2 regions of the Salicola sp. AFF1 genome follow, and region 1 is predicted to be linked to the other one. Evidence: riboswitches for the same ligand, from Rfam matches in the RefSeq annotation. Region 1 holds a riboswitch; the other holds the start of a gene.
The links. A riboswitch is a leader RNA that binds a small molecule or an ion and turns the genes downstream of it on or off. The one in region 1 is predicted to bind cobalamin.
Positions count from the first base shown of each region.

Region 2: it holds a riboswitch for cobalamin, as region 1 does, so the genes downstream of both, AC1RQI_RS13550 (TonB-dependent receptor plug domain-containing protein) here and AC1RQI_RS07795 (TonB-dependent receptor domain-containing protein) in region 1, are expected to answer to the same signal.

Region 1 covers NZ_JBXAYL010000009.1:16,851-21,499, forward strand. Annotated here, with positions in the region: gene AC1RQI_RS07795 (TonB-dependent receptor domain-containing protein) at 1-1,740, opposite strand, end outside; cobalamin riboswitch at 1,896-2,114, opposite strand; gene AC1RQI_RS07800 (DUF3413 domain-containing protein) at 2,266-4,125, shown strand; gene AC1RQI_RS07805 (hypothetical protein) at 4,129-4,649, opposite strand, start outside.
Region 2 covers NZ_JBXAYL010000023.1:11,283-15,931, reverse strand. Annotated here, with positions in the region: gene AC1RQI_RS13560 (ABC transporter ATP-binding protein) at 1-524, opposite strand, end outside; gene AC1RQI_RS13555 (cobalt-precorrin-5B (C(1))-methyltransferase) at 521-1,618, opposite strand; cobalamin riboswitch at 1,665-1,874, opposite strand; cobalamin riboswitch at 1,954-2,168, shown strand; gene AC1RQI_RS13550 (TonB-dependent receptor plug domain-containing protein) at 2,309-4,243, shown strand; gene AC1RQI_RS13545 (PepSY domain-containing protein) at 4,243-4,649, shown strand, end outside.

The DNA.
Region 1 (4,649 bases):
CGGTGCAAAACTCCGGCTGGTTGTGCTGTAACGCCGATCCAGGGCGTTGTCGACATTCAGGCTGACCGACAAAAGAGACGTCACATCCATGCCGGCGCTCAGATCAAGCCGGCCAAACCCTGCAAGCTTCTTGCTGTTGGCCTGGTCGTTGTAACGGTCACCCTCGGCGACAAATGACGCGCCCAGGTGGTAGTTGGCTGGTGTGTAATCAGCATCCAGCCTCATGGTGCGCTTGGCACGGCGGGGCAACCGGTTGCCGGTGGACCGGTCTTCCGGGTCCTGGAACGTAAACGAAGCGTTCATTTCAACGTCCGAAACCTCAAAACCACCAGCCAGCTCCACGCCTTCAATGCGTGAACGCCTGATGTTATCCGGCTGGGCGCTGATCAGGTCATCAATATCGGTTCGGAAAACAGCCACATCCCAGAACAGCGCGTCATGGTCGGCCCTGAATCCAACCTCGAGTGTGTCCGAGGTTTCGGGGTCCAGATCCGGGTTGCCAAAGCCAGGGTAATAGAGGTCATTGAAGGTGGGCGCACGAAAGGCCGTTCCATAACTGGCCCGGGCGCTGTAGACGGATCCCAGGTCGTACCCGAGGGCGATAGAGCCGGTGGTTTCTTCGCCAAATGCCTCATTGTCATCCCAGCGCCCGCTGACCTGAAGACTGGCTGGCCCGAACTCACTCAGAAGCTGGGCAAACGCGGCCGTATTGTCCCGGCTGTCCTCGGCGTAGGCCGTGCTGCTGTCCACATCGTCGACGCGGTATTCAGCCCCCGCGATAAGCTCATGATCAGCCCATGCAAAGGAATTCTCCCAGCGGGCCGTGCGGCTGCGGGTATCAAAGAAGCTGGCGCCGGAATCCCGCTCATTATCCTGTTCGTCACGCGCCTCGCTCAGCTGGACGGATGTGGACCAGTGATCCATCACGGGGGTGCTCGCCTTGAGGCCCAGGGTCCGCATGTCGAAATCCGTCTCACCACCGAAGAACTCGGTATTGCCGCTGCTGTGAAGCCCAACAACGCCTACTGAGGCCCCATTATTGAATTCGTGGCTTAGGTTGAAGGTGCCGGCGGCATTCCGGAAGCCTTTGTCCTCACCACCGGGACGCAGGTTGGTTCCGTCCGTGTCCATGTAATGACCCTGAACACTATAGCGGGTGCCGCCGGATTGGCCGCTGATGCCGCCACCATATTGCTGGGTTGCGAAACTACCACCGCCGACCTCCAGCCACTGTTTGTCCTGATCGTCCCGTGGCGTGGTGAATCCCTGGATAACGCCTCCCACAGCATCCGAACCGTAAAGGGAGCCTCTTGCCCCGCGCACGACTTCAATGCGCTGCAGCAGTTGCGGGGGGATGTATTGCCAGGGGGCGCTGCCCAGCGTTGCGGAGCGGATCCGGATCCCGTCAAGCAGCAGTATGGTGGACTCACTGCCCGTACCCCGGGTAAAGACACTGGTGGCCTTGCCGAAACTCCCGCTGGAGGTGACGTTGATCCCTGCCTGACCCTGCAGGATCTGGCTCAATTCCTTGGGGTTGCGTTGCTCAAGCTCCTCGGAATCGATCACCGTTACGGAGGAAAGGCTTTCTTCTGTTGTTTCCACACCCAGGGTCGAGGTGACGACCAGAGGGTCCAGCGTCAGTGCGGCCACTTGGGTTGTGTCGGAACCCTGCTGGGCTGTCGCGTAGAGCGGCGCAAGACTGGCCGCCGCCAGACAGGTAAACAGAGGTAGACGATTCATAACTGGGACTCCCTGGTGCCCGCTGCGCTTCCCCGCACAGCATGACTGAAAGCGTTACGGGAGCAAGCTCGGGAGGACAGGCGGCGGAGAGCTGGAGACTGCGCGGCGCGAGCCGCGGGGGAAGATCCGACCGGCCTGTCGTTGCCCACCGCAACGCATGGCGTTCTTTCCAGGCCGGTCTACGGGCTGATGAGCGGATGCGGGCTGCATCCTGAACGACCGCCTTCCCATGCTTCTCCGGCACAGTGGCGCGATGGCCGCTTTTGACTCAATCACCGTTGCGGGGGCAGCGCCGGACTCACTGCTTGGCACAGCTCACCGACTTCCCGTTTCATCCCTTTTCAATAAGGGAAACCTGAAAGCGGCTCGAACCGTACCAATCCCCCCCTGTGGGGTCAAATCGGCTTGAGCCGCAAGCCAGGCGCAAAGCCGTACAACTACGGATAAGAGCTGGGTTGGATCCCCGAAACCGATTGCCTATTATGAAGTGGCAGATTATGAATCCTGACTATGAGGAAGAGTGGTTTGCAGAAAACCGGACTTGAAAGCGTTGGGCAACGACTGAGCTGGTGCGGCTGGTTCCTGCTCATCAACGGGGCTGTGACACTTCTGATCGGACTGCGCTACCTGCCCTGGATAACCGTCCCGGATCAGACAACAGGGCTTTACCTGAGCGTTCTGTACCTGAGCCAGTTCCCCCTGCTTGCCCTGGTTGTGGGCATGCCCCTGTTCGTGGCCGGCCTGATCCCCAGCCGGCGCCTGCTCATCGCCACGGGCACGGTGTACGCCACCGCGGCCCTGAGCCTGCTCCTGATCGACACGGTAACCTATGCCCAGTTCCGCTTTCACCTGTCCGGCTTTGTACTGGATATGGCGCTGAAAGGGGGCACCCAGGTGTTCTCGTTTCCCTGGCAGATGTGGGCTGTGGCCAATACGGCTGCGCTGGGGGTCCTTGTCGTGGAGTTTCTGCTGGCCGTGGGCCTGACGCGCTGGCGTCCCCGCCCGCGATGGCTGGCTCTCGCCATTTCCGCCATCCTGGCGGGGCAGCTCACGGTGCACGGCTGGCACGCCTGGGCGGACGCCCACCACGACAGCCGGATCACCGGTATAACGCGGACCATACCGCTGTATTACGGCGCAACGGCCAAGCGCTTCATGGCCAACAATGGGCTTGTTGACCCGAAGGTTGTACAGCAGAACCGTGCCACAAGTGCGCTTTCGGATAATAACGGGAGCGGCCAGCTTGACTACCCGCTGGAGCCACTCAGCTGTAGCCCGCCGGAGCAACGGCCTAATGTGCTCGTAATAGCCATCGACGGGGCCCGTGGGGACATGCTGGATCCGCGCTGGATGCCGACTATTCACGCCTTTGCCAAACAGAACCTGCGATTCACCAACCACTACAGCAATGGCAATGCGACCAAGCCCGGCATTTTCACGCTTTTCTACTCATTGCCCGCGGGTTACTGGGACGCCTTCACCAGCGAACAGCGCCCGCCGGTTATGCTGACCCGGGCCCAGGCCCTGGATTACCAGCTCAAGGTTCTTGGTTCCGCGCCGTTGATCAGCCCTGCCTTTAACAAGAACGTCTTTTCGTCGGTCGAGGGCCTGCGGCTGGAAACGCCGGGAGAGGAGCCCTGGGACCGGGACAGGCGCATTACCACGGATTGGCTGCGGTTCACGGAACAAAGGCAAAACGCCAACCAGGATGCGCCATTTTTCGGTTTCCTTTTCTACGATACGCCCCACAACCACCGCGTTCCGGATGACTACCCCGTCAAGTTCCAGCCTTACTGGGATCCGGTGAACAAGCTTGCGTTGGGTCCGGACTTCAACCCGGAACTGATGCGCAACAACTACAAGTCCACACTGCACTTCGTGGATAACCAGGTTGAGCGTGTGCTTTCGGACCTCAAGAAGCGCGGGCTCCTCGCCTCCACCATCGTCATGATCACCGGCGATCACGGCCAGGAATTCAATGACTTCGGCAAGAACTACTGGGGGCATGGCAGCAACTTCGGTCAGTACCAGCTGCATGTGCCGATGATCGTTCACTGGCCCGGCCGGGGCAGCAAGCGCTTCCAATACAGAACGGAACACTTCGACGTTGCGCCCACCCTCATGGGCAAGGCCCTGGGCTGCGACGCCACCCCCGCCGAGCATTATGCAACGGGCAACGGCCTTTTCCAGAAACGCGAGCGCGACTGGAGCATCGCCCACAGTTACATGGATTACGCCGTGCTGCTTGAAGACCACCACATCGTTCAGTACGCCTCCGGTCATGTGGAAACACGGGACGACAACCTTGACCCGGCCCCGGCGTTCACGCCCGAGCCCGCCACTGTCCAGGCCGTGCTCAAGGAGATGTCCCGGTTCTACCGGTAGGCCCTAGTTGCCGCCCGTTGGCAGAACAGCGTCCAGAGCGTCGATCACCTGCTCCCGGCGGGCCTGGTCGGTTCGAATGGAGCGGTTCTGCTCCAGGTGCAGGAACTGGCCCGAAGCAGCCTCCGCCGGCTGCGTGCAGGCATCCGGAGAGCCATTACGCTGGCGCCCCTGCACATTGGTGGTGCCACACAGGTGATGGGTAGCCTCTGTATTGCCGTAGGCATTGCAGGTGGTGACGGAACGGTCCGGGAACCGCGCAGCCAGTTCACCGTGGAAGCGGGCGACAGTACTGGATTGCTCCGTCGCCCTCTGGGTGCCATTGGAAAGGCTGATTCCCTCCCGCGACATGCCATGCAGGTTCAACACCCAGGTGTCCGGATACAGGGCGCCAATCTCACGGTGGGCCACCTGGAAAAAGGCCTCTAGAGTATGGGCCATGTCCGACTCCCGGAACGGCTCGCTGCTGCCGCTACAGACCGAGGTCGTGCCATCACAGCCGGAAGGTGTGCCATTGGCGCAACGGT
Region 2 (4,649 bases), on a different contig from region 1:
GTGTCGCGGCGGGCTTCCACATCGAGCCCGGCCGTGGGTTCATCGAGGATCAGCAGTTCCGGTTCGTGCACCAGGGCCCGGGCCATCATCAGCCGGCGCTTCATGCCGCCGGACAGGCCCCAGGGCTTGCGTTCGGCGCGCTCCAGCAGACCCACGCGCTCAAGGACCGCCCGGGTACGCTCGCGAGCACGGCGGCGGGGCAGGCCGTAGTACATGGCCTGGGTGGCGATGATCTCGTTGATGGGCTCGAAGCTGTTGAAGTTCACTTCCTGGGGCACCAGCCCCACCCGGCGGCGGGCGGCAACGGGGTCGCGCTCCGGATCGTGGCCGAAGAGCCGCACGGAGCCAGCCTCGATCCGTACAAGCCCGGTCATTAGCCCGATCAGGGTGCTCTTGCCCGCGCCGTTGGGGCCGAGCAGGCCCTGGAAGGCACCGCGTTCGACGCTCAGGTCCACACCGTCCAGCGCCGCCTGCCCCCCTTTGTAGGTCTTGCGCAGTCCCTGGAGTTCAATGGCCGCGCTCATGCCACCCCCTCGGCAAAGCCGATCAGTTCGCCCCGGCGGCTCACGCCGCACACCGTCAGGTGCGGGTTATCAGGGAGGTAGTCACGCATCCGGGCCAGGCCCATGCCCGCCACCCGATCGCCCAGCGGAACGCCTGCCTGCTGGCAGGCTTCCAGTGCCTCGATGCTGGTATTGGCGGTGCGGACCCAGTCAGCCAGTTCCGTGCCGGCACCGGCGGCCAGGGCCTGGTCGGCGATGAAATCAAAATCGATGGCGCAGCGGGCACTGTGGGTATCCGGCTCACCAGCGGCGAACTTGCTGAGCTTGCCAAAGCCACTGGCGAGCGTCACGCGCGGCAACGGGTGCTTTTTCAGATACTTGAGCAGGGCCCCGAACATGTCCCCCATTTCCACAATGGCGCCTTCCTCAAGGCCGAAATGGGAGCGCATGAACGATTCGCTGGTGCCACCGGTGCAACCGGCAATATGGGTGAGGCCATTGGCGCGCGCCACATCCACCGACTGGTGAATGGAGGCGATGAACGCGGAGCAGGAGAAGGGACGCACAATGCCGGTGGTGCCGAGCACCGACAGGCCCCCTTCAATGCCCAGCTTGGGGTTCATGGTATTGCGGGCGATGGCCTCGCCGCCGTCGATGCCCACGGTTACGCGGAAGCCCCCCTCGTAGCCGGCGTCCGAGGCAACCGCTTCCAGGTGCTCCGTGATCAGCCGCCGGGGCACCGGGTTGATGGCGGGCTCGCCCACGGCCACCGGCAAGCCCGAACGGGTCACGGTTCCGACCCCCTCGCCCGCTTGGAACCGCACCCCCGGCTCACCCACCAGCTCCAGGCGGACCCAGAGGCGGGCGCCATGGGTCGCATCCGGGTCATCGCCCGCATCCTTGATCACGCCAGCGGTGGCGCTGGTACCAGTGACATTCAGGTCCTCAATGGTCATGAGCGGCTCCTGGCCACGCGGCAGGCGGATGCGCACGCCACGGTCCTCGGTCCCGGCCAGCAGCGCACGGGCGGTCGCAACCGAGGCCGCGGTGGCGCAGGCTCCCGTTGAGAGGCCCTGACGCAGGGGGCCATTGTGCTCTGGGGTTTCAGGACGCATGGTGGCTTGAGTCGTGGGCGCTTCACCGCCGTGCCGCCCGCACTGACGCGATGGTTTCCCCTGGGCCGGTCTCCGGACTCATGCTGGAACCTGGACCGGTTCGGGCGGATCGCCTTCCCATGATGGTGCCATCACAGTGGCAGGGATGATCCGCGCCCAGCATTCACCGTTGCGGGGGCAGTCCCGGAGTCTCACCGGGTTCCCGTTTCAGCCGGCATCTGAACAAACGCCGGCCACCCAGGGACGAAAGAGGGGTGAATCCTAGAGGATCGGGGCACCCTGGTCAAACCGCCACCAACTCATCCACGGTTTTTGACTTCCGTCACACGATGCCCTAGCCTCCCCAGCGCTTCGGTCAGCGCTCCATAACGAGCGCACGGGAACCCGGTGAGACTCCGGGACTGACGCGCAGCGGTATTGGGGAACGAGGATCACAGGGGGCTACCCCCAGGCACTGTCCAGACCGGATGGGAAGCTGTGATCCAAGGCCTGCGCCCGATTTGGGCGCCCGCCCCTGAGTCCGAAGACCTGCCGAAGCCCGGGCCCCATCAAAGGTGGCCCGGAAGCCGAGCCTTCGCGACTGAGGTATTCGGGCCGCCAACGGACCGGTTGCACCACCGCTGACCCCGCCTGTCGGCCTGCGCCCACGTGAGGGCTCCATCGCTAATGTGCAGTGCATGGAGACCTTGTATGAAACGATTATGCCTACTAGTCACGCTTCTATCCCCAGTATCGGCGCTCGCCGCTGATCACCACATGGCGCTCGATGAGCTGGTGGTTCAAGGGTCTGCCCTTGAGGAAACCCTGCCCTCGGAGTTATCCGACTACGGCGCTGAACTGGAAGTGATCGACAGTGAAGAACTCGACAGGACCGGTGTCAGCGACATTGGCCAGGCTCTTCGGGGTAACGTACCGGGGCTCTACCTGAATCCCAAGACCGGCCGCGGTGATTACGCCAGCATTTCCATCCAGGGCTCGCGTAGCGAGGATGTGCTCTGGCTGGTGGATGGGGTGCGCATCAACAACCGGCTCTTCGGCAGCACCTCGCCACTGGACTCCATCAGCACCCATATGGTCGAGCGCATCGAGATCCTGAAAGGTGGCCAGGGCCTGTTCTACGGCACCCAGGCAGTGGCCGGAGTTGTGAACATTGTCCTGCGTAAGCCCGAAAAGGACTCCGGGGGCAACATCACCGGCGCGCTCGGATCACTGGGCGACCGCCGCCTTGCCGGCCATGTCAGCAATCGCAACGAGTACGGGCGGTGGCTGGTATTTGGCGAACACGACCATTCGGACGGCTACCGCCCCTACCGGGACAGTGAGCTGCTTGAAAGCGCCCGGCGTCAGAAGCGTGGTTTCACCCGCAGCTCCTACGGCGGCCGCTACCTGCTGGATGCGGGCGAAGGTAAGTCATTGAACGCCCTCGTGGTCCGCAACGATGTGGAAGCCGACTTTCCCCGGGGCAACAGCAACTTCAAGGCCGTTAACGACCGCGATGAGAACATTGTTTCCCTGAAATGGGATCATCAGGTGAATGAGCAGAACGGTTATTTCGTCAAAGCCTACTGGCACGACTGGTGGACCGATTACACCCGCCTGAGCATGGACAAGGACGGCACCGTCAACCTCATTAACGATCGGGCCGAATGGGGGTTCGATGACTATGGCGTCAATCTGACCGGTCGCCACACCACGGATGGCGGCTCCCAGCTTCTGGGCGGCGTGGATTACCAGCGCTATCAGGGCGAGGACTATTCGCTGCGCATTGACGGCAAGACTGAGGCCGTTACGGCGGGCTTTGTTCAGTATCGGCCCCACCTGAGTTTCTCGCCCAGTACCCACCTGGCCCTGGGCGCCCGCTACAACCACTCCAACTTCGCCGATGACCACAGCATCTGGAACATCAGCCTGAAGCAGCCGCTCCCCAAAGACCTCCACCTGAAAGCCAGCGTGGGCACCAACTTCCGGCTGCCCTCGGCCTTTGAGATGTTCGTGATTGACGAGGACTTCCCGGCCGGGAATGAAAACCTGGAACCGGAGGAGAGCATCAACAGCAATGTGTCGCTGACCGGTCACATCGGCAACCCCGTGAAATGGCAACTGGGTGGCTTCTACCGCGAGATCGACAACCTCATCAAGGTTGATGATGGCCAGTACGCCAACAGCAACCAGACGGTCCGGGTCCACGGTGCTGAGGCCGCTCTCAACCTGGGCGGAGACCGTGGCTGGCAGCTGGATCTGGACGCCACCTGGGCCGATGCGCGGGAAGGTGGCAGCGATGAGCAAATCGCCGGCATCCCCGAATGGCACGCCAACGCCACGCTCAGCTGGCAGGGCGACAATCAGGGCTGGGAGCTTAATGCCCGCCACACCGGCGACGTGACCACAAGCACGGCGGACATTGGCAAGCAGTCCTACGGCGACTACACCCTGCTGAGCGCCAGTGCCTGGCGTGAGTTCGGAGCCGATGGCGCTAACCGGGTCACCCTGCGCCTGGAGAATCTGAGGGATCAGCAGTACGCCAACGGCGTCGCTCAGGTAACGCCCCCGAATGGCGAGCCGTACCGTCAGGACACCCTGGGCCCGCCCCGCAACGTCCAGCTTGAGTACAGCCGGAGCTTCTGATGGCGAGCCGGCTCAAGAAACGGACCCTGCGCTGGCTCATCCCGGTTCACCGCTACCTCGGGCTCGGGATGAGCCTGATCCTGCTGCTGTGGTTCGCCTCGGGCATCGTCATGATGTTCGAGGGCTACCCACGGACCCCGGCCAGTGATCGCATGGCGTGGCTCGCCCCAATGGACCCGGGAAAGCTCGCGGCAACGCCCACCAGGGCGTTGGCCGCGCTGAATCTGGAAGAACCCGCGGCCCTGCGGATCAACCAGCCCGGCAAGCGCCCCCGGATCCATGCCATGGACGCCCAAGGGCAATGGCGCAGCGCCTTCGCCGACACCGGCCAACCCGCGCCACCACTGAACCGGCAACAAGCCCGTAAGCGGGCACGTGAACTCAGTGGTGCCGCCGTGGCCTCGGT